3 regions of the Enterobacter sp. 4974935 genome follow, and region 1 is predicted to be linked to each of the others. Evidence: predicted binding sites of a transcription regulator. Region 1 holds the regulator's gene; each other region holds the start of a gene.
The links. The regulator PhoB, encoded in region 1, activates phosphate uptake and scavenging genes when phosphate is short. The targets are predictions, from matches to a motif close to CTGTCATAAAACTGNCNNAT.

Region 1 (6,403 bases):
ATGGACATAATCACAAACAGCGTGCCCACGTAGAACACCAGGATGCGCATCGGCACCGAGTTGATGGCGCGCGGAATAGACTTCTCCGGATCTTTCGCTTCCCCGGCGGTGATGCCGATAATCTCGATTCCGCCATAGGCGAACATGACCATCTGCAGCGACATGACCATCCCGAGCCAGCCGTTGCTAAAGAAGCCGCCGTTGCTCCACAGGTTGTGAATGCCGGTTGGCTGTCCACCGTTGCCGATACCCCAGATGATAATGCCGAAACCGGCGAGGATCATGATGATAATGGTCGCGACCTTGAAGAAGGAGAACCAGAACTCCAGCTCGCCAAACACCTTCACGCTCATCAGGTTAACGGCGCAGATAATCAGCACCACGCTCAGCACCCAGATCCAGTGCGGCACGGCGGGGAACCAGACCCCCATATAGATACCAAACGCCGTCACATCGGCAATGGCAACAATCAGGATTTCGAAGCAGTAGGTCCAGCCGGTGATAAACCCGGCCAGCGGGCCTAAATTTTCCTGCGCGTAGCGGGAGAAGGAACTGGCAGAGGGGTTGTGAACCGACATTTCGCCAAGGGCGCGCATGATGATATACGCCGCCACGCCGCCGATGATGTAGGCCAGCAGAACGCTTGGACCGGCCATTTTGATGGCATCTGCCGAGCCATAAAAAAGACCGGTACCGATAGCCGAGCCCAGCGCCATAAAGCGGATGTGGCGGGTGCTCAATCCACGTTTAAGTTTGTTAGTGCTTTCCATTAAAATCTTGCCATTCAACACGAAAAAAACAAAAAACCACGGGGCCTTAAGCCCCGTGGTTAAACAATTTGTTGCCGTTGATTAATGGGCGTTGGATGTCACCTGACGCCCTGCCGCACGGTCCCAGATAATCGCCAGAACCAGCGCTACAACGGAAGGCATCAGCCAGGCCAGGCCCTGCTCGGACAGCGGCAGACGCTGTGTCCAGGCTGGCAGGATTTCTGCAAATGCTGATGCTTTGATCCCGTCAAGGATACCAAAAATCAGGCTGATAAACATGGCTGGCGCAATAATTCGCGTGGAGTTATGCCACCACGAACGGGTGAAGCTCAGCACTACCAGCACGATACATGGCGGATAGATCGCCGTCAGCACCGGAATTGAGACCTGAATCAGGTGGCTCAGACCGAGGTTTGACACCGCCATGGAGAAGATGCCGAGGATAAACACCAGCGTGCGGTAAGAAAGCGGCAGATACTGAGCGAAGAACTCCGCGCAGGCGCAGGTCAGACCCACCGCCGTCACCAGACAGGCCAGGAAAATCAGCGCCGCCAGCAGCATGCTGCCTGCACCACCAAAGGTGTGCTGCACGTAAGCATGCAGGATCGCCGCGCCGTTTGCGCTCTGATCGACCAGCGTTGCGCTATCTGAACCCAGGCGGAACAGCGCCAGATACAGCAGCGTCAGGCCGACACCGGCCATCAGGCCAGCCCAGATGGTGTAGCGAGTCAGCAGACGCGCTTCGGTCACCCCGCGGGAACGCGCGGCGTTAACGATAACGATACCAAACACCATCGCGCCAAGCGTATCCATCGTCAGATAGCCGTTCACGAAACCGTTTGAGAACGCCGCGTTCTGGTAGGCGTCCATCGCGGAGCTGATGGGCCCCGCAGGCCAGACGATGGCCGCAACCGCCAGCACAATCAGCGCCACAATTTTCAGCGGTGCCAGGAAGTTACCCACAGTATCCAGCAGTTTGCCCGGATAGAGAGAAACCAGAATCACGATGGCGAAGTAAATGAGGCTGTAAATAAACAGCGGCATCGCGCCGTCACCGGTCAGCGGGGCAATACCCACTTCAAAGGAGACGGTCGCCGTACGCGGGGTTGCGAACAGCGGGCCAACGGCCAGATAGCAGACGGTTGCCAGCAGAACGCCAGCCACTTTGCCAATCGGGGTGCTGAGGCTGTCCACACCGCCACCGACTTTCGCCAGCGCGATAACGGTCAGTACCGGCAGGCCCACGGCAGTAAGCAGGAAGCCAAACGCAGCCGTCCAGACGTGTTCACCCGCCTGTAAGCCAACCATTGGAGGAAAAATGATGTTACCTGCGCCAACGAACAGCGCAAATGTCATAAAGCCCAGCGCGATAATGTCACGCGATTTCAAGTGATGGGTCATAAAACCTTACTGCCTGTGGATGTGGTGTTGAATACGTTGAGATTTTCGCCATCCCTGACGGGACGATACAGCGGAAAATTTGCTCAATTTCAGCGGGATATGCTCCCGTCCAGGCGTGGCGAAGAATAGTTTTTCGATTTACCACGCAAATACAGTCGGTCTGACAGTATATGGGGGGCAATTTAAACGCTTATAACGTTTAAAGGCAAGAAGGGATCGTAAAACCAGAACAATATGCCAGCATGAAAATTCAGACCAAAATAATATGCCATGTATAAGAAAAACTCATGGCTAATCATGCGAACAAAAAAGCACCAGCCGTATAATATTCACTCGCGTTTCGCTTGACTGCAAAGCAAACGGGCCAGCAATCGCTGGCCCGTGGAAAGGTAGCCTGACACACACGCTGTCAGGCACTTTTTTTGGCAATTAATCGTTCCGGAATCACGAAGCTAAAGCGCGTGCCCTTACCCAGGGTGCTTTCGATATTGAGCCGGCTTTCGTGGTGGCTGACGGCATGCTTCACAATTGCCAGCCCCAGTCCGCTCCCGCCGGTCTGCCGCGAGCGCGCCTTATCCACCCGGTAGAACCGTTCGGTGAGACGCGGGAGGTGTTCAGGCCCAATCCCCGGCCCGTTGTCCTCGACGCTAAACTCAGCCCCTGCCGGAGTATGCTGCCACCGCACCGCGATATGCGTCCCTGTCGGGGTATGATTCACGGCGTTATAGACCAGGTTTGAGATAGCGCTTCGCAGCTCATCTTCACTGCCGAGCACTTTCAGCGTGTTATCAACATCAAAACTCAGGGTGTGTTGATTATGGCTCAGCGTTTGGGCTTCGCGCTCCACCACTCGCAGCATCATCGGCACATCAATGATGTCGTTTAGCGCCAGCGACGGGGCAGCCTCAATTTTTGAAAGCGTTAGTAGCTGTTTGACCAGCCCTTCCATGCGGAACGTCTGTTCCCGCATGGTATGCAGCGCTTTCTCACGCGGCGCCCCCTCAAGCGTTTGCTCCTGCATCATCTCCAGATAGCCCTGAAGCACCGTCAACGGCGTACGCAGCTCGTGGCTGACGTTGGCAAAGAAGTTACGTCTCGCGCCCTCAAGCTGATGCATCTGGGTGACATCCCGCGCCACCATCAGCCACTGCCGATCGCTGTAGGGCATCACGCGAATTTCAAGATGGCGACCGTTATTGAGCTTCAGATTGTGCGGACGACTAAAATCACGCGTTTTCAGATACAGCGTGAACTCGGGATAGCGCAGAAGGTTGAGGATGTTCTGACCGTTATCATCCGGCCAGCGCAGGCCCAACAGCTGCTGTGCGAGGCCATTGCACCAGAAGATGGTCCCTTCTTCCGTCGTCAGGATCACTGCGTCCGGCAGCGACTCCGCGCCGCTGCGAAAGCGTTTTATCAGGCTTCCCAGCTCACGACGGCGCTTTTTATTACGCATCTGCATCTGGTGCAGGCCGTAGAGTAGCGGTTCCCAGCTCCCGCTTCCCGGCGGGGGTGTCATACTTCTGTCGACCCACAGCCACCAGGAAAGACGCAGTAAATTCCAGAAATGCCAGACGAGCAACCCCGTCACGGCCACCAGTAAAAACCACGGCAGATAGCCAAAAATAGCCCCCAGAATGAGGGCCGGAATACAGCATAAGATCAGTTCAAAGACGAGCCTTTTCCATGACAGACGTTCCAGCACGCGTCACACTCCTGTCATTGTTCAGAAACGGGTCGAGAAGCGATAACCCGTGCCGCGGACCGTCTGTACCATGCGATCGTGGCCGCTCAGTTCCAGTGCTTTACGCAGGCGGCGAATATGGACGTCAACCGTTCGGTCTTCGACATAGACGTTAGTTCCCCAGACGTTATTCAGCAACTGTTCGCGGCTGTAAACGCGCTCCGGGTGTGTCATAAAGAAGTGCAGGAGTTTAAATTCGGTGGGGCCCATATCGAGGGGATTTTCACCGGTCATGACCCGGTGTGAGGTAGGATCCAGGCTCAGGCCCTGCATCTCAATCACCTCTTCCACCGCCATCGGTGAAATACGGCGCATCACGGCTTTGATACGCGCCACCAGCTCTTTTGGAGAGAACGGTTTGGTGATGTAATCGTCCGCGCCGGTTTCCAGACCGCGCACGCGATCCTCTTCCTCACCGCGCGCCGTCAGCATCACCACCGGGATATCGCGGGTCATCGCCTCGCGTTTGATATGCTTGATAAACTGCAATCCGGAACCGCCAGGCAGCATCCAGTCCAGCAGGATCAGATCGGGCCAGGGTTCATTCAGCTGGTTCACCGCGCTGTCATAATCTTCCGCTTCAACCGGCTGGAAGCCATTTTGTTCAAGCACGAAGCACACCATTTCACGGATCGGAGCTTCATCTTCTACGACCAGAATACGTCTCGCCATACTTTGCCCTGTCTTATCGTATTTAAGTTACAAGTCTGTAATGCGGCGTCATTATGCGTCAGATTTATGACAGATTTATGAAAAACATTACCACGATAAATAGCAAACTGTTGTTTTATTACAGCGGTTATTTTCCGTTCCCCGAACGTTTATAATCCTGCTTTCTTATTATTGCCACGGATCTCTTATGCGCATACTTCACACCTCAGACTGGCACCTGGGTCAAAATTTTTACAGCAAAAGCCGCGCCGCGGAACATGAAGCGTTCCTGAACTGGCTGCTGGAGACGGCTCAGGCTCACGAGGTGGACGCAATTATTGTGGCGGGCGACATTTTTGATACCGGATCGCCGCCGAGCTATGCGCGTGAGCTGTACAACCGTTTTGTGGTCAACCTCCAGCAAACCGGTTGTCACCTGGTGATTGTCGCCGGAAACCATGACTCGGTGGCGACGCTGAATGAATCCCGCGATATTCTGGCGTTCCTCAATACCACCGTGGTGGCCAGCGCCGGACACGCGCCGCAGATCCTGAAAAAACGTGATGGCACGCCGGGCGCGGTGCTATGCCCAATTCCGTTTTTACGCCCGCGCGATATCGTGCAAAGCCAGGCAGGCCTGTCCGGGAGCGAAAAACAGCAGCATCTGTTGCAGGCCATCACCCGCTATTATCACCAGCAGCATACGGAAGCCTGCGCCCTGCGCGGCGAACAGGCCATTCCGATCGTTGCCACCGGGCACCTCACCACCGTCGGGGCCAGTAAGAGTGATGCGGTGCGCGAGATTTATATCGGTACGCTGGACGCGTTTCCAGCGCAAAACTTTCCTCCCGCCGACTACATTGCCCTCGGGCATATTCACCGGGCCCAGATCGTCGGCGGCTGCGAGCATATTCGCTACTGCGGCTCGCCCATTTCCCTCAGTTTTGACGAAACGGGCAAAGCCAAATCCGTGCATCTGGTGAGCTTCACCGAAGGCAAACTTAGCGCCGTTGAGACGCTTGAGGTGCCGGTCACCCAGCCGCTGGCAGTGCTGAAAGGCGATCTGGCCGCCATTACCGCTCAGCTTGAGCAGTGGCGCGGCGCAGTGCTTAATCCCCCCGTCTGGCTCGATATCGAAATCACCACCGATGACTACCTGTACGATATGCAGCGTAAAATTCAGACGCTGACGGAAGACCTTCCCGTGGAGGTGCTGCTGGTACGTCGCAGCCGCGAGCAGCGCGAGAAAATTCTGCTGAACGCCCAGCGTGAAACGCTTAGCGAACTTCGGGTTGAAGAGGTGTTCGCGCGGCGGCTTGCGCATGAAGAAGTGGACGAGGCCAGGCGCACCAGGCTTAACGAGCTGTTTGCCCATACCTTGCATTCCCTCAATGACGAGGACGAAAACGCATGAAAATTCTGAGCCTGCGTCTGAAAAATCTGAATTCGCTAAAGGGTGAGTGGAAAATCGATTTCACCGCGGAGCCTTTCGCCAGCAATGGGCTGTTTGCCATCACCGGCGCAACCGGCGCGGGTAAAACCACGCTGCTGGATGCCATCTGCCTGGCGCTTTACCACGAAACACCGCGTCTTAATAAGGTCTCTCAGGCACAAAACGACCTGATGACGCGCGATACCGCCGAATGCCTGGCTGAAGTGGAATTTGAGGTCAAAGGCGTTGCTTATCGCGCTTTCTGGAGCCAGAACCGCGCCCGCAACCAGCCAGACGGGAACTTACAGGCACCGCGCGTTGAGCTGGCCCGCTGCGAAGACGGCAAAATTCTGGCCGATAAAGTCACGGATAAGCTGGAACAAACCGCCGCACTCACCGGGCTGG
Region 2 (6,403 bases), 1.7 Mb from region 1:
AATGAAGCGCCACCTGACCTCACCGCCCACAGAGTGCGCTGACGCGCCCTGTAATCAAAGACTTTTTAAACATAGCTCAATCATTTCAAAGCGTCCATCCCAATCCCTGAATTTCTTTAAAGGAATGACTGAGTTAGAACATTTTGTGAAAAGTTATGCTGAAAACATCGCAATGCACCAGAGTGTGACAGTGAATAAACGATGTTAAATACATTTTGCTAACTGTATTAAAATCCACCATTTAATAAGCGTTATTCTGCACCAAAATAATGAAATTTTTATGACTCTGCCTCAAAACAAGGCAAGCAAAACGTTTCGATAAAAATAAAACACTTCAGGAAAGTTAAAGCTCACAATTTATTCAACGAAACGGTATGACTTGTATAAGGATAAATATTCGCCAGTTTTCAGTATACTGAAACAGTAGTTAACTGCTGCTTAATTATATGTTGGGATGTTATGGGTTACATTTGATAAGGGAGGAGATTTACGCCGTACGTCAGGCCACCTCCCCGTTCCGGGCAGACTATCGTTCGGCCACCAGGCGAATGAACTCTTCCTCGTCTTGTTTTTGAGCATCAGCTTCCTTCGGCACCGCTTTCTCCTCCGGCTCGTTGGCTTCGCACAGACGACGCAGCAACGCAGTCTGCCGTTTCTGCTGATCGAGCAATGCTTCCAGCAGCTCAATCTGCTCGTTTGTGCGGGAGCTGGCGCGATTAACGAAGAACCACAGCACCAGTCCAACAACCAGCACCACTAAAGACATTACCAGGGATGCAATGCTCAGCAGCCCCGAATTCATTAACTCACCCATTTCACCACCTCAGTAAAAACAGTCATTTTACCACTGCAGCCACGTAAGGACATCGCTCAGTGCAAAAATAGCCACTACCAGGGGATAAATTTATTGATTGAACAAATGCCGCTAAAGAACTGTACATCCTGATCGCACATCACATTGATAGTCTGCGTCCACAGCACCACGCATGCTATCAGCACTATAATCAGAATTACCCAGCGTATTTTTTTCACTCCACACTCCGTCTTATGACCTGATGTAGCCAGGTTATCACGGCTATCTTAAACAGGGGCTAACTGTACCTTCAACAGACGCTTTTCGGAATCGTGCACTTGTTTCACTGCGTAAACCCGTTACGCTTACTCCATGACAACAAAGAAAAAAGAGGCATCGATGCGTTTACTCGTTCGTACGATAATTGTACTGGCACTTGTGTGGATCGGCCTGCTGTTAAGTGGGTATGGCGTATTAATGGGAAGCAAAGAGAATGCCGCGGGTTTGGGTATTCAGTGTAAATATCTCACCGCCCAGGGGGTAAGCACGGCTCAGTACATCCATTCCGACAGCGGGATCATCGGGTTAACCAACTGTCCTGTGCTGCGTAAATCATCTGTTGTGGTGGATAACGGCTAATCAGAGCTAAATTTCGCTTACAAAAACGCCGCAAGAGTGCGGCGTTTTTATTGGAGGCATTGATCAGAACGGGTATTCGTTATAGCCCATCTGCTCTGAAATTTTGCGCGCTGCGGTATGCAGAATTGCCACATACTCATGAAGACGCTCTTCGGAGAAACGCAGCGTTGGGAAAGAGATGCTCAGTCCCGCAATGACAACGCCGAAGCGGTCAAACACCGGCACACCGATGCAGCGCAACCCTTCTTCCTGCTCTTCGTTATCTTCCCCATAACCCTGCTCACGCACTTTATCCAGCACGCTCAGTAGTTCATCCGTACTGGTAATCGTGCGATCGGTGCTGCGTTTGTATTCCACACCGTCAAGGATTTGCTTAACCTCTTCACGATCGCGCCAGGCCAGCAGGACTTTACCAATTGCGGTACTGTACAGCGGGTTACGACGACCGATGCGTGAATACATGCGCAGGTTGTACATGGAGTCAATTTTGTGGATGTAAACGATGCTGTCTTCATCCAGTGCGCCGAGGTGAATGGTCTCTTTCGTCAACCGCGAAAGTTCACGCATCTGAATGTCAGCGCTGCGGATCAGATCCACGTTCTGCAAGGCGCGGGCGCCCAATTCAAACAGTTTCAGGGTCAGAGAATATTTTTCTGATTCTCCTTCCTGCGCGACATAACCCAATGATTTCATCGTCTGCAAAAAGCGATAAACGGTGCTTTTCGACATCATCACACGCTGCGACAACTCTGTAATACCAATTTCACGCTCTTCTCCGAGCGCCTGCAAGATGCCAAACACCTTCAGCACGGAAGAAACAGAATCTGGCTGCTTATCCAAATCTGCGATTGCCATTTATCACCTCATGGAGAGTGTTTTATAAAAATCAGAACCGGTTTTTATTATAAATTCGTGTGATGCGCGCTGCAATCTATCTGGGTTTACTTCGTTACAAATCTGCGACATAAAACCGAAATAACGATGCTAAAATAGTTACTCTGAAAATAATTTCACACTGAGTCATTCTTTTCCCATGCAAAAAAACGTTTCTGATGGCCTGCCCTTACCACAGCGGTACGGGGCAATAGCCACTATTGTCATCGGCATTTCGATGGCTGTCCTTGACGGTGCGATTGCCAATGTGGCTCTTCCTACCATTGCCAAAGACCTTAATGCTTCTCCGGCAAGCTCCATCTGGATTGTGAACGCGTACCAGATAGCGATTGTGATTTCCCTTTTGTCACTCTCTTTCCTGGGCGATATGTTTGGTTATCGCCGGGTTTATCAGTGCGGGCTGGTGGTCTTTACTCTCACCTCGCTCTTCTGTGCCCTTTCCGATTCACTGCACACCCTTACGCTTGCGCGTATCGCACAGGGTTTTGGCGGTGCGGCGCTAATGAGCGTGAACACGGCCCTGATACGGCTTATCTATCCTCATCGCCATCTGGGGCGCGGCATGGGCATTAACTCCTTTATTGTGGCCGTGTCGTCCGCCGCCGGGCCGACGATTGCCGCCGCCATTCTGTCCGTTGCCTCGTGGCAGTGGCTGTTTGCCATTAACGTGCCGCTGGGCATTGTGGCGATCTTCTTCGCCCTGCGCTATCTTCCGGAAAATGGTCCGAAAAACACCATGCCACGTTTTGACCTGCCCAGCGCTGTGATGAACGCGCTGACCTTTGGCCTGCTGATTACTGCGCTGAGCGGATTTGCGCAGGGACAGTCTTTGTCGCTCATTGCCGCAGAAATCGTTGCCCTGCTTATCATCGGCTTTTTCTTTGTACGACGCCAGCTGGCGCTGCCCGTGCCGTTACTGCCGGTCGATTTGCTGCGTATTCCGCTGTTTTCGCTATCAATTTGTACCTCCATTTGCTCGTTCTGCGCCCAGATGCTGGCGCTGGTTGCGCTGCCATTCTTTTTGCAGAGCGTGCTTGGCCGTTCGGAAGTGGAAACAGGCTTGCTGCTCACGCCCTGGCCTTTGGCAACCATGGTGATGGCCCCGCTGGCCGGGTACCTTATTGAGCGCGTTCATGCCGGACTGCTGGGGGCTATCGGGCTGATCGTCATGGCAGCAGGACTGTTTGCGCTGTCGCTCCTGCCCTCCTCGCCGGGGGATCTGGATATTATCTGGCGCATGATCCTGTGCGGGGCAGGTTTTGGTCTGTTCCAGTCACCTAACAACCACACAATTATCACCTCTGCCCCACGTCATCGCAGCGGTGGCGCCAGCGGGATGCTGGGTACGGCAAGACTATTAGGGCAAAGCACCGGGGCCGCAATGGTGGCGTTGATGTTTAACCTTGCCGGGCAAAATGCGACACACGTTGCGCTGATTACCGCAGGGACACTGGCGACCCTCGCGGCTATCATTAGCGGCCTTCGTGTGACCCAGCCAAAGGCGCAGGCATAAAAAACCGGGCGGAGATTGTCTCCTGCCCGGTTTTTTTTCATCCGGCGGGTATTATTTCAGGTATTCGCCGCTTCGCAGCGCTTCAATACGTTTATCCAGCGGCGGGTGTGACATAAACAGCTCGCTCAGCGACTTTGATTTACCATTGATGCAGAAGGCCATCATGCTGTTTGCTTCCTGCGGCTCGTAGCTGGTTTTCAGACGTTGCAGCGCAGCAATCATCTTCTCACGACCCACCAGTTTCGCAGAACCGGCATCCGCGTGGAACTCACGATGACGGGAGAACCACATGGTAATGATGCTTGCCAGGATACCGAACACCAGCTCCAGCACCATTGAAACAGCAAAATAGATCAGCGGGTTACCGTTGCTCTCTTCACCCTCATCACGGTTGCCACCCATAAATCCGGCAGCAATCTGCGCCAGAATACGGGAAATAAAGATAACGAAGGTGTTCACCACGCCCTGGATCAAGGTCATGGTGACCATATCGCCGTTAGCGATGTGGCTGATCTCGTGAGCAATAACCGCTTCCGCTTCGTCACGGCTCATGTTTTGCAGCAGACCGGTACTGACGGCCACCAGGGACGCGTCACGACGCGCACCGGTAGCAAACGCGTTGATATCCGGCGCGTGGTAGATCGCCACCTGCGGCATGGCTATGCCCGCCTGCTTTGACTGCTGAGCAACCGTGCTCATCAACCACTGTTCCATATCGTTACGCGGCTGCTCAATAACTTCACCGCCCACGGATTTCAGTGCCATCCACTTCGACATCAGCAGTGAAATGAAAGAGCCGCCGAAACCAAACAGCAGCGCCATAATCAACAGACCCTGAACGCTGCTCGACTGAATTCCCGTCAGGCTTAGCACCAGCCCGAATACCACCATCACCGCCAGGTTGGTGAGCAGGAAGAGCGCGATTCGCATCATAATATTCTTTTAACCTCAGTTTAACAAAACGCACTATGCGATTACCCACATCGTATGGGTATTGCGGCTATTTTCAAGCATCCAGACGGCGTAAGTCACCAGAAAGACACAACTTTACACAATTGGAAATCTGCCTGACGGAAGGATGAGGAACAAAAAGAAACAGGCACAATTTCTTGTGCCTGTTGGGGGATTATTTTGTCGGAGCAGGTTGTACGGCAGGTTTCTCTTTTTCCAGCTTCGCGAGATCAAGCGCGATATGCACCGTCTCGTCCAGATACGGATCGGGCTCCTGGTAATCCTTAGGCAGATCGTCCAGTTTTTTGAGCAGAGGCTTGCCTTCACGTTTGAAGCGATCGTTGATACGCGCCAGACGTGTCGCGTCATCTTCATTGTTCTCTTTCTCACGCTGGGCGTAGTTCAGAGAGACAATGTTCCGTTTCGCTTTCAGAGCGTTGAAACGCGCGATGTCCTTCATGATGTACTGGAATTCCGGATCCTTCCCGATGCGGTCGTTGTGATTTTTCAGCAGTTCCGGACCGAACTGTTTCATATCACCCGATTTCACGAATGTCGCGGCATCAATGCTATCCCACGGCAGCGCGTTATCTTCAAACTTCTCGCCCGTTTCCGTCTCTTCGGTACCTGTCGGCATCATGATGTCCGGCGTCACGCCTTTGCGCTGCGTACTGCCGCCGTTAACACGGTAAAACTTCTGAATGGTGTACTGTACTGAGCCCAGCGCCGGCCATTCAGGACGCAGCATCTGGTCGTAAATACGGTTCAGAGAGCGGTACTGCTGAACGGTGCCCTTGCCAAACGTCGGTTCGCCGACGATTAACGCCCGGCCGTAATCCTGCATGGCAGCAGCGAAGATTTCCGATGCAGAGGCGCTGAAGCGATCGACCAGCACCACCAGCGGACCCTTATAGTAGACCACGCCATCGGTATCGGCATCTTCACGCACTTTACCGTTGTTATCGCGCACCTGAACCACCGGGCCAGACGGGATAAACAGCCCGGAGAGCGAGACGGCCTCGGTCAATGCCCCGCCGCCGTTGCTGCGCAGGTCGATGATCACACTGCTGACATTCTGCTTTTCAAGCTTCTGGAGCTGCACTTTTACATCATCGGTCAGGCCAACGTAGAAGCCAGGGATATCCAGAACGCCAACCTTCTCTTTACCCACGGTTTTCACCGACATTTTCACCGCGCGATCTTCCAGACGGATACGCTCACGGGTCAGAGTAACGATACGGGTTTTGGTCCCCTTTCCGGCAGGCAGGATCTCCAGGCGAACTTTGCTGCCCTTCGGCCCTTTGATCAGCGCAACTACGTCATCAAGTCGCCAGCCAATCACGTCCACCATGCTCTTTCCGGTTTGTCCTACACCGACAATACGGTCGCCTACGCTGATCGCTTTGCTTTTCGACGCAGGGCCACCGGCCACCATGGAGTTGATAACGGTGTAGTCATCATCCATCTGAAGCACAGCACCGATACCTTCCAGAGACAGGCTCATTTCGGTATTGAACTGTTCGGTGTTACGTGGAGAGAGATAATTAGTGTGCGGATCAATTTCGTGCGCAAACGCGGTCATCGCCAGCGAGAAAACATCTTCACTGTTGGTC
Region 3 (6,403 bases), 2.1 Mb from region 1:
GGTCAGCAGGTGTTCGGTTTCGCAGGCAAAGCGGGCCATATTCTCTGCGCCCGTCAGGCGGTAGGGATGTTCAGGCGGCAGATCGGCGAACGATAGCGCGCCCAGTAAATCCAGCGAGCCGGAGGAGAAGTGCAGGGCACTTTGACCGCGAGTGACAATGGCGCAGCGCAGACCCCGCTGCGTCAGTTTGAGACCGCACAGCAGGCCCGCCAGCCCTCCACCCACAATCACGGTATCAAATTTCATGGTTGTGCTCCTTCTCCAGACCGCAAAGTCCCTGATAGACCCAGCGGGTAAACTCACTTTCGCGCAGGGCATCGCCCCAGGCGACGGGCTGAATGCCTTTCCAGCGCTCATTTAAAAAATCGCTGAGCTGGGCGAGCGACTGGGTTGAGGAGGTGGCATGAAAACGTTGTAGCAGCCCGGCGGCACGGCAGGCGCACAGTTCCCCCTGACAGGTGCCCATCCCGACTCGCGTGCGGCGGCGTAAATCAAGCAGGTTGTTCACCGTCAGGTTTTCCACGGCATATTGCACCTCGCCTGCGGTCACGGCTTCGCATTCGCACACCAGACTGCGGCTGAGTCGCCCTTCACCAAGCCAGGTCGGGGTGCGGTCGCCGTGGCGGTAAATCGCCGAACCGCGAAGCGGGGCAGGAAGTGAAATGATTTTGTGCAGCGTTTTTTCTGTCGATTGCTGCGAGCCGGGCAGAGCCTGTTCCGCCGTCACGCACGGCGCGGTGTTGCCGAGCTTACGGCAGACGGCATCGGTGGCCCACTCCGCCATCAGCCGGTAGGTCATCAGCTTGCCGCCGGTAATGGTGATAAACCCGTCCATGCCGTCGCGTTCGGCGTGATCGAGCAGCACGATGCCGCGGCTGACGTTACGCCCGCTCGGATCGTTGTCGCTGGCGATGAGGGGACGCACGCCCGCGTAGGCACGCAGAATACGCGTCTGCGCCATCACCGGGGCCAGCTTTTCCCCTTCGCGCAGCAGAATATCCACCTCTTCGGCGGTAACGCGGTTGTAATCAATTTCGCTGTAGTCCACATGCATTGAGGTCGTGCCGATCAACGAAATGGTGTCCCCCGGCACGAGGATGTCGGCGTCAGACGGTTTACGGCAGCGGTTGATGACATGGTTATTGATGCGATGGTCGAGGATCAGCAGCGAGCCTTTGGCCGGGAACATGCGGACGGATAAATCGGCGTATTCCGCGATGCGCTGGCCCCAGATCCCTGCCGCGTTGACCACGACGGTGGCATACAGCTCGCGGTGTTCATTGTACTGCGTATCACACACGCGCACCCCGCGCACGGTATTACCTTCACGAATAAGCCCGGTGACGTGATGCCCGGTCAGGATCTGTGCGCCGTGTTCCCGCGCGTCGAGCATATTGGCGGCGGTCAGGCGGAAAGGATCAATGGTTCCGTCAGGCACTTTTACCGCGCCCAGTAATGCCGGGTTCACCGAGGGTTCCAGACGGCACGCCTGCGCAGGATCGAGCGCCTCGGCCTGAATGCCTGCCGCCGTGCAGGCGGTGATAAAGGTTTGCTGAAAGCCGAGGTCATCCTCGGGAAGGGTGATAAAAAGGCCGTTGGTCGGTTCAACGCAGTGGCGGGCGATGCGCCTGAGGATCTGGTTTTCAGCAATACACTCGCGCGCGGACTCAGCGTCAGTGACCGCATAGCGGGCGCCGCTGTGCAACAGACCGTGGTTACGCCCCGTTGCGCCGGTGGCGATGTCGTGGCGTTCCAGAAGCGTGACGCTCAATCCCCGCAGGGCGCAGTCGCGTGCGATGCCGGCACCCGTCGCGCCACCGCCAATGATAATCACATCGCTGAAGCGTGGATCGTGAATTGTCATTGCCTTTCCTCTATGTTCGTTTTTTAGCATTTAGCCACATTGATCGTGTGGTTTGTTTGATTTCGAACATAAACGCGCGAAATTCGAAAGTGAAACGTGATTTCATGCGCTTTTTTGCGCATTCTGTCATATTTCTGTAACAATCTGTGCGTTGATTCACAGTAACATTCACCGTGATTTCTTAACATCGCCGCCTCTGTAGCCGGGCGCGAGATGCCCGGTCATTTTTGAAAGGCCACGGAGGCTGTTATGCTCAGTATCTTTAAACCTGCGCCACACCGGGCGCGACTGCCAGAGGCAGAGATTGATCCTCTCTACCGCCGTCTGCGTTGGCAAATCTTCCTCGGGATCTTCTTCGGGTATGCGGCGTACTATCTGGTACGTAAAAACTTTGCGCTCGCCATGCCGTACCTGGTGGAACAAGGCTTCTCCCGCGGCGATCTGGGCTTTGCGCTGTCGGGGATCTCCATCGCGTACGGTTTTTCGAAGTTCATTATGGGGTCGGTGTCGGATCGCTCGAATCCGCGCGTGTTCCTGCCCGCCGGTCTGATCCTCGCGGCAGCGGTGATGCTGTTCATGGGCTTTGTGCCATGGGCGACCTCCAGCATTGCCGTCATGTTCGTACTGCTGTTCCTCTGCGGCTGGTTCCAGGGGATGGGGTGGCCGCCATGCGGACGTACCATGGTGCACTGGTGGTCACAGAAAGAGCGCGGTGGGATTGTATCGGTCTGGAACTGCGCGCATAACGTCGGGGGCGGGCTTCCGCCGCTGCTGTTCCTGCTGGGGATGGCCTGGTTCAACGACTGGCACGCGGCGCTCTATATGCCTGCCTTTGGCGCCATTCTGGTGGCGATTATCGCCTTCGCCCTGATGCGCGACACGCCGCAGTCCTGCGGCCTGCCGCCGATTGAAGAGTACAAAAACGACTACCCGGATGATTACAGCGAGAAGCACGAAGAAGAGCTGACCGCGAAACAGATCTTCATGAAGTATGTGCTGCCAAACAAGCTGCTGTGGTACATCGCGGTGGCGAACGTGTTTGTCTACCTGCTGCGCTACGGCATCCTCGACTGGTCCCCGACTTACCTGAAAGAGGTGAAGCACTTCGCGCTGGATAAATCCTCCTGGGCCTATTTCCTGTATGAATACGCGGGCATTCCCGGCACGCTGATCTGCGGCTGGATGTCGGACAAAGTGTTTAAGGGCAACCGTGGGGCGACGGGCGTGTTCTTTATGACGCTGGTGACCATCGCGACGGTCGTTTACTGGCTTAACCCGCCGGGTAATCCGGGTGTGGATATGGCCTGTATGATCGTAATCGGCTTCCTGATTTATGGTCCGGTTATGCTGATCGGCCTGCACGCGCTGGAGCTGGCGCCGAAGAAAGCGGCAGGCACGGCGGCAGGCTTTACCGGTCTGTTTGGCTACCTCGGCGGTTCAGTGGCGGCAAGTGCCATCGTCGGTTACACCGTCGATTTCTTCGGCTGGGACGGTGGCTTTATGGTGATGATTGGCGGCAGCGTGCTGGCGGTTCTGCTGTTGATCGTCGTGATGATCGGTGAAAAACGTCACCATGCCGAGGTGCTGGCGCGTCGTCAGTAAGGAGCATTGCGATGAAATTAACTCAGTTAGCGACAGGCCTGCTGCTGGCGGGCCTGATGACAGGCTCCGCGCTGGCGGCGGATAAAATCGTGATCGCCCACCGTGGCGCCAGCGGTTATCTGCCGGAGCATACGCTGCCGGCAAAAGCGATGGCCTATGCCCAGGGCGCGGATTATCTGGAGCAGGATCTGGTGATGACGAAGGACGACCAGCTGGTCGTTCTGCATGACCACTATCTTGACCGCGTGACGGACGTGGCGGAGCGTTTCCCGAACCGCGCCCGTAAAGATGGCCGCTACTACGCCATCGACTTCACGCTGGCGGAGATCCGCTCGCTGAAGTTTACCGAGGGCTTCGAGATTGAGAACGGTAAGAAGGTGCAGGTCTATCCGGGGCGTTTCCCGATGGGCAAGTCTGACTTCCGTATTCACACCTTCGAAGAGGAGATCGAGTTTGTTCAGGGGCTGAACCACTCGACGGGCAAAAATATCGGTATCTACCCGGAAATCAAAGCGCCGTGGTTCCACCATCAGGAAGGAAAAGACATTGCCGCGAAGACGCTGGAGGTACTGAAAAAGTACGGCTACACCAGCAAGCAGGATAAGGTTTTCCTGCAATGTTTCGATGCCGCGGAACTGAAGCGCATCAAAACTGAGCTGGAGCCGAAGATGGGAATGGATCTCAATCTGGTGCAGCTGATTGCCTATACCGACTGGAATGAAACTCAGGAAAAACAGCCGGACGGGAAGTGGGTGAACTACAGCTACGACTGGATGTTTAAGCCGGGCGCGATGAAGCAGATTGCGCAGTACGCCGACGGCATCGGGCCGGATTACCACATGCTGGTGGCGGAAGGCTCAACGCCGGGCCACGTGAAGCTGACGGCGATGGTGAAAGAGGCGCATGCGAGCAAGATGCAGGTGCATCCGTATACCGTGCGTGCAGACCAGTTGCCGGAGTATGCGACGGACGTGGATCAGCTTTACGACGTGCTGTATAACCAGGCGGATGTGGACGGATTGTTTACGGATTTCCCGGATAAAGCGGTCGAATTCATTCACCGTAAGTAGGTTTTGTAGGTCGGGTAAGGCGAAGCCGCCACCCGACAATCAGGCTCTGCGGCCTGATGCCCTCACCCTAACCCTCTCCCACCGGGAGAGGGGATAAGGACAACATCACATCTCGATCTCTATATCGCCTTTTGCCCGGCAGCAGCAGGGCAAAATTTCCCCTTCACTGATAAAGGCTAGCGGTTCGGTCAGCCAGTCTACCTGGCCTGCGACCAGACGGCAGCGGCAGGAGCCGCAGTAGCCTTCACGACACTGGTACTCGACTTCTACCTGATGTGCTTCAAGCGCCACCAGCAGAGAAGGGTGCTCTTCCTGGCACAACACCTCTGTACCCGAAAGGCTCAGCGTTACGCGGCTCATCAGAGCTGGAAATCGCTCAGGTCGTCGGTGTTGACTTCAGAATCAATCTGACCGACCAGGTAAGAACTCACTTCCACTTCCTGCGGCGCGACCTGCACGTTATCGGACACCAGCCAGGTGTTGATCCACGGGATTGGGTTAGAGCGCGTCTGGAACGGCAGGTCGAGACCGACGGCCTGCATGCGGATGTTGGTGATGTACTCAACGTACTGGCACAGAATGTCTTTGTTCAGGCCAATCATGGAGCCGTCGCGGAACAGGTAGTCTGCCCACTCTTTCTCCTGCTGGGCCGCCAGCACGAACAGGTCGTAGCATTCCTGTTTGCACTCTTCCGCAATTTCCGCCATCTCCGGATCGTCTGCACCGCTGCGCAGCAGGTTCAGCATATGCTGAGTCCCGGTCAGGTGCAGGGCTTCGTCACGGGCAATCAGACGGATAATTTTGGCGTTGCCTTCCATCAGTTTGCGCTCGGCAAACGCGAAGGAGCAGGCGAAGCTCACGTAGAAGCGGATTGCTTCCAGGGCGTTGACGCTCATCAGGCACAGATAGAGCTGTTTTTTCAGGATCCGCAGGTTTACGGTGACGGTTTTACCGTTCACGTTGTGCGTACCTTCGCCCAGCAGATGCCAGTAGCTGGTCATCTCGATCAGTTCGTCATAGTAGTGCGCAATGCCTTCGGCGCGCTTCTGGATCTGTTCGTTGGTGACGATATCATCAAACACCACCGCCGGATCGTTCACGATGTTGCGGATGATGTGGGTGTAAGAGCGGGAGTGGATCGTCTCGGAGAACGCCCATGTCTCAACCCAGGTTTCCAGCTCAGGAATCGAGATCAGCGGCAGCAGCGCCACGTTCGGACTACGACCCTGAATGGAGTCCAGCAGCGTCTGGTATTTCAGGTTGCTGAGGAAGATGTGCTTTTCGTGTTCCGGCAGCGCCTGGAAATCGATACGGTCGCGGGAAACGTCAACTTCTTCCGGACGCCAGAAGAAAGAGAGTTGCTTTTCAATCAGCTTTTCGAAGATGTCATATTTTTGCTGATCGTAGCGTGCCACGTTGACCGGCTGGCCGAAGAACATCGGCTCTTTGAGCTGGTCGTTTTTCGTCTGTGAAAAGGTGGTATATGCCATTGCGGTGAGTCCTGTGGTGTTATTTCCCCTCACCCCGGCCCTCTCCCACAGGGAGAGGGGGAAAGAGTTCCCTCTCCCTGTGGGAGAGGGTTAGGGTGAGGGAATTTATTAGATCTTACATGCGCCGCTTTCGCAGCCATCGTCCTGAATTGACGGCGCCAGGTCGTCCTGCGCGTCTTCCGCACCATCACGGGTGTTGTGATAGTACAGCGTTTTCACGCCAAATTTGTAGGCGGTGAGCAGGTCTTTCAGCAGTTGCTGCATCGGAACCTTGCCTGACGGGAAGCGCGTCGGGTCGTAGTTGGTATTGGCAGAGATCGACTGGTCGATAAACTTCTGCATGATACCCACCAGTTGCAGGTAGCCATCGTTGTTTG

Region 2: kdgR (DNA-binding transcriptional regulator KdgR) is a predicted target of PhoB. The motif match lies at 2,379-2,398, and genes of this name have one in related genera.
Region 3: glpT (glycerol-3-phosphate transporter) is a predicted target of PhoB. The motif match lies at 1,988-2,007, and genes of this name have one in related genera.

What each region holds. Positions count from the first base shown of each region.
Region 1 covers NZ_JBZWGT010000003.1:3,379,841-3,386,243, forward strand. Annotated here, with positions in the region: gene proY (proline-specific permease ProY) at 1-770, opposite strand, end outside; gene brnQ (branched-chain amino acid transporter carrier protein BrnQ) at 852-2,171, opposite strand; gene phoR (phosphate regulon sensor histidine kinase PhoR) at 2,581-3,876, opposite strand; gene phoB (phosphate response regulator transcription factor PhoB) at 3,898-4,587, opposite strand; gene sbcD (exonuclease subunit SbcD) at 4,775-5,980, shown strand; gene sbcC (exonuclease subunit SbcC) at 5,977-6,403, shown strand, end outside.
Region 2 covers NZ_JBZWGT010000003.1:1,639,603-1,646,005, reverse strand. Annotated here, with positions in the region: gene AC4OVS_RS09010 (YebO family protein) at 527-814, opposite strand; gene mgrB (PhoP/PhoQ regulatory lipoprotein MgrB) at 889-1,032, opposite strand; gene AC4OVS_RS09000 (YobH family protein) at 1,193-1,432, shown strand; gene kdgR (DNA-binding transcriptional regulator KdgR) at 1,496-2,287, opposite strand; gene AC4OVS_RS08990 (MFS transporter) at 2,466-3,839, shown strand; gene htpX (protease HtpX) at 3,891-4,772, opposite strand; gene prc (carboxy terminal-processing peptidase) at 4,966-6,403, opposite strand, start outside.
Region 3 covers NZ_JBZWGT010000003.1:1,245,198-1,251,600, forward strand. Annotated here, with positions in the region: gene glpB (glycerol-3-phosphate dehydrogenase subunit GlpB) at 1-246, opposite strand, end outside; gene glpA (anaerobic glycerol-3-phosphate dehydrogenase subunit A) at 236-1,864, opposite strand; gene glpT (glycerol-3-phosphate transporter) at 2,114-3,466, shown strand; gene glpQ (glycerophosphodiester phosphodiesterase) at 3,478-4,536, shown strand; gene yfaE (class I ribonucleotide reductase maintenance protein YfaE) at 4,642-4,896, opposite strand; gene nrdB (class Ia ribonucleoside-diphosphate reductase subunit beta) at 4,896-6,026, opposite strand; gene nrdA (class 1a ribonucleoside-diphosphate reductase subunit alpha) at 6,135-6,403, opposite strand, start outside.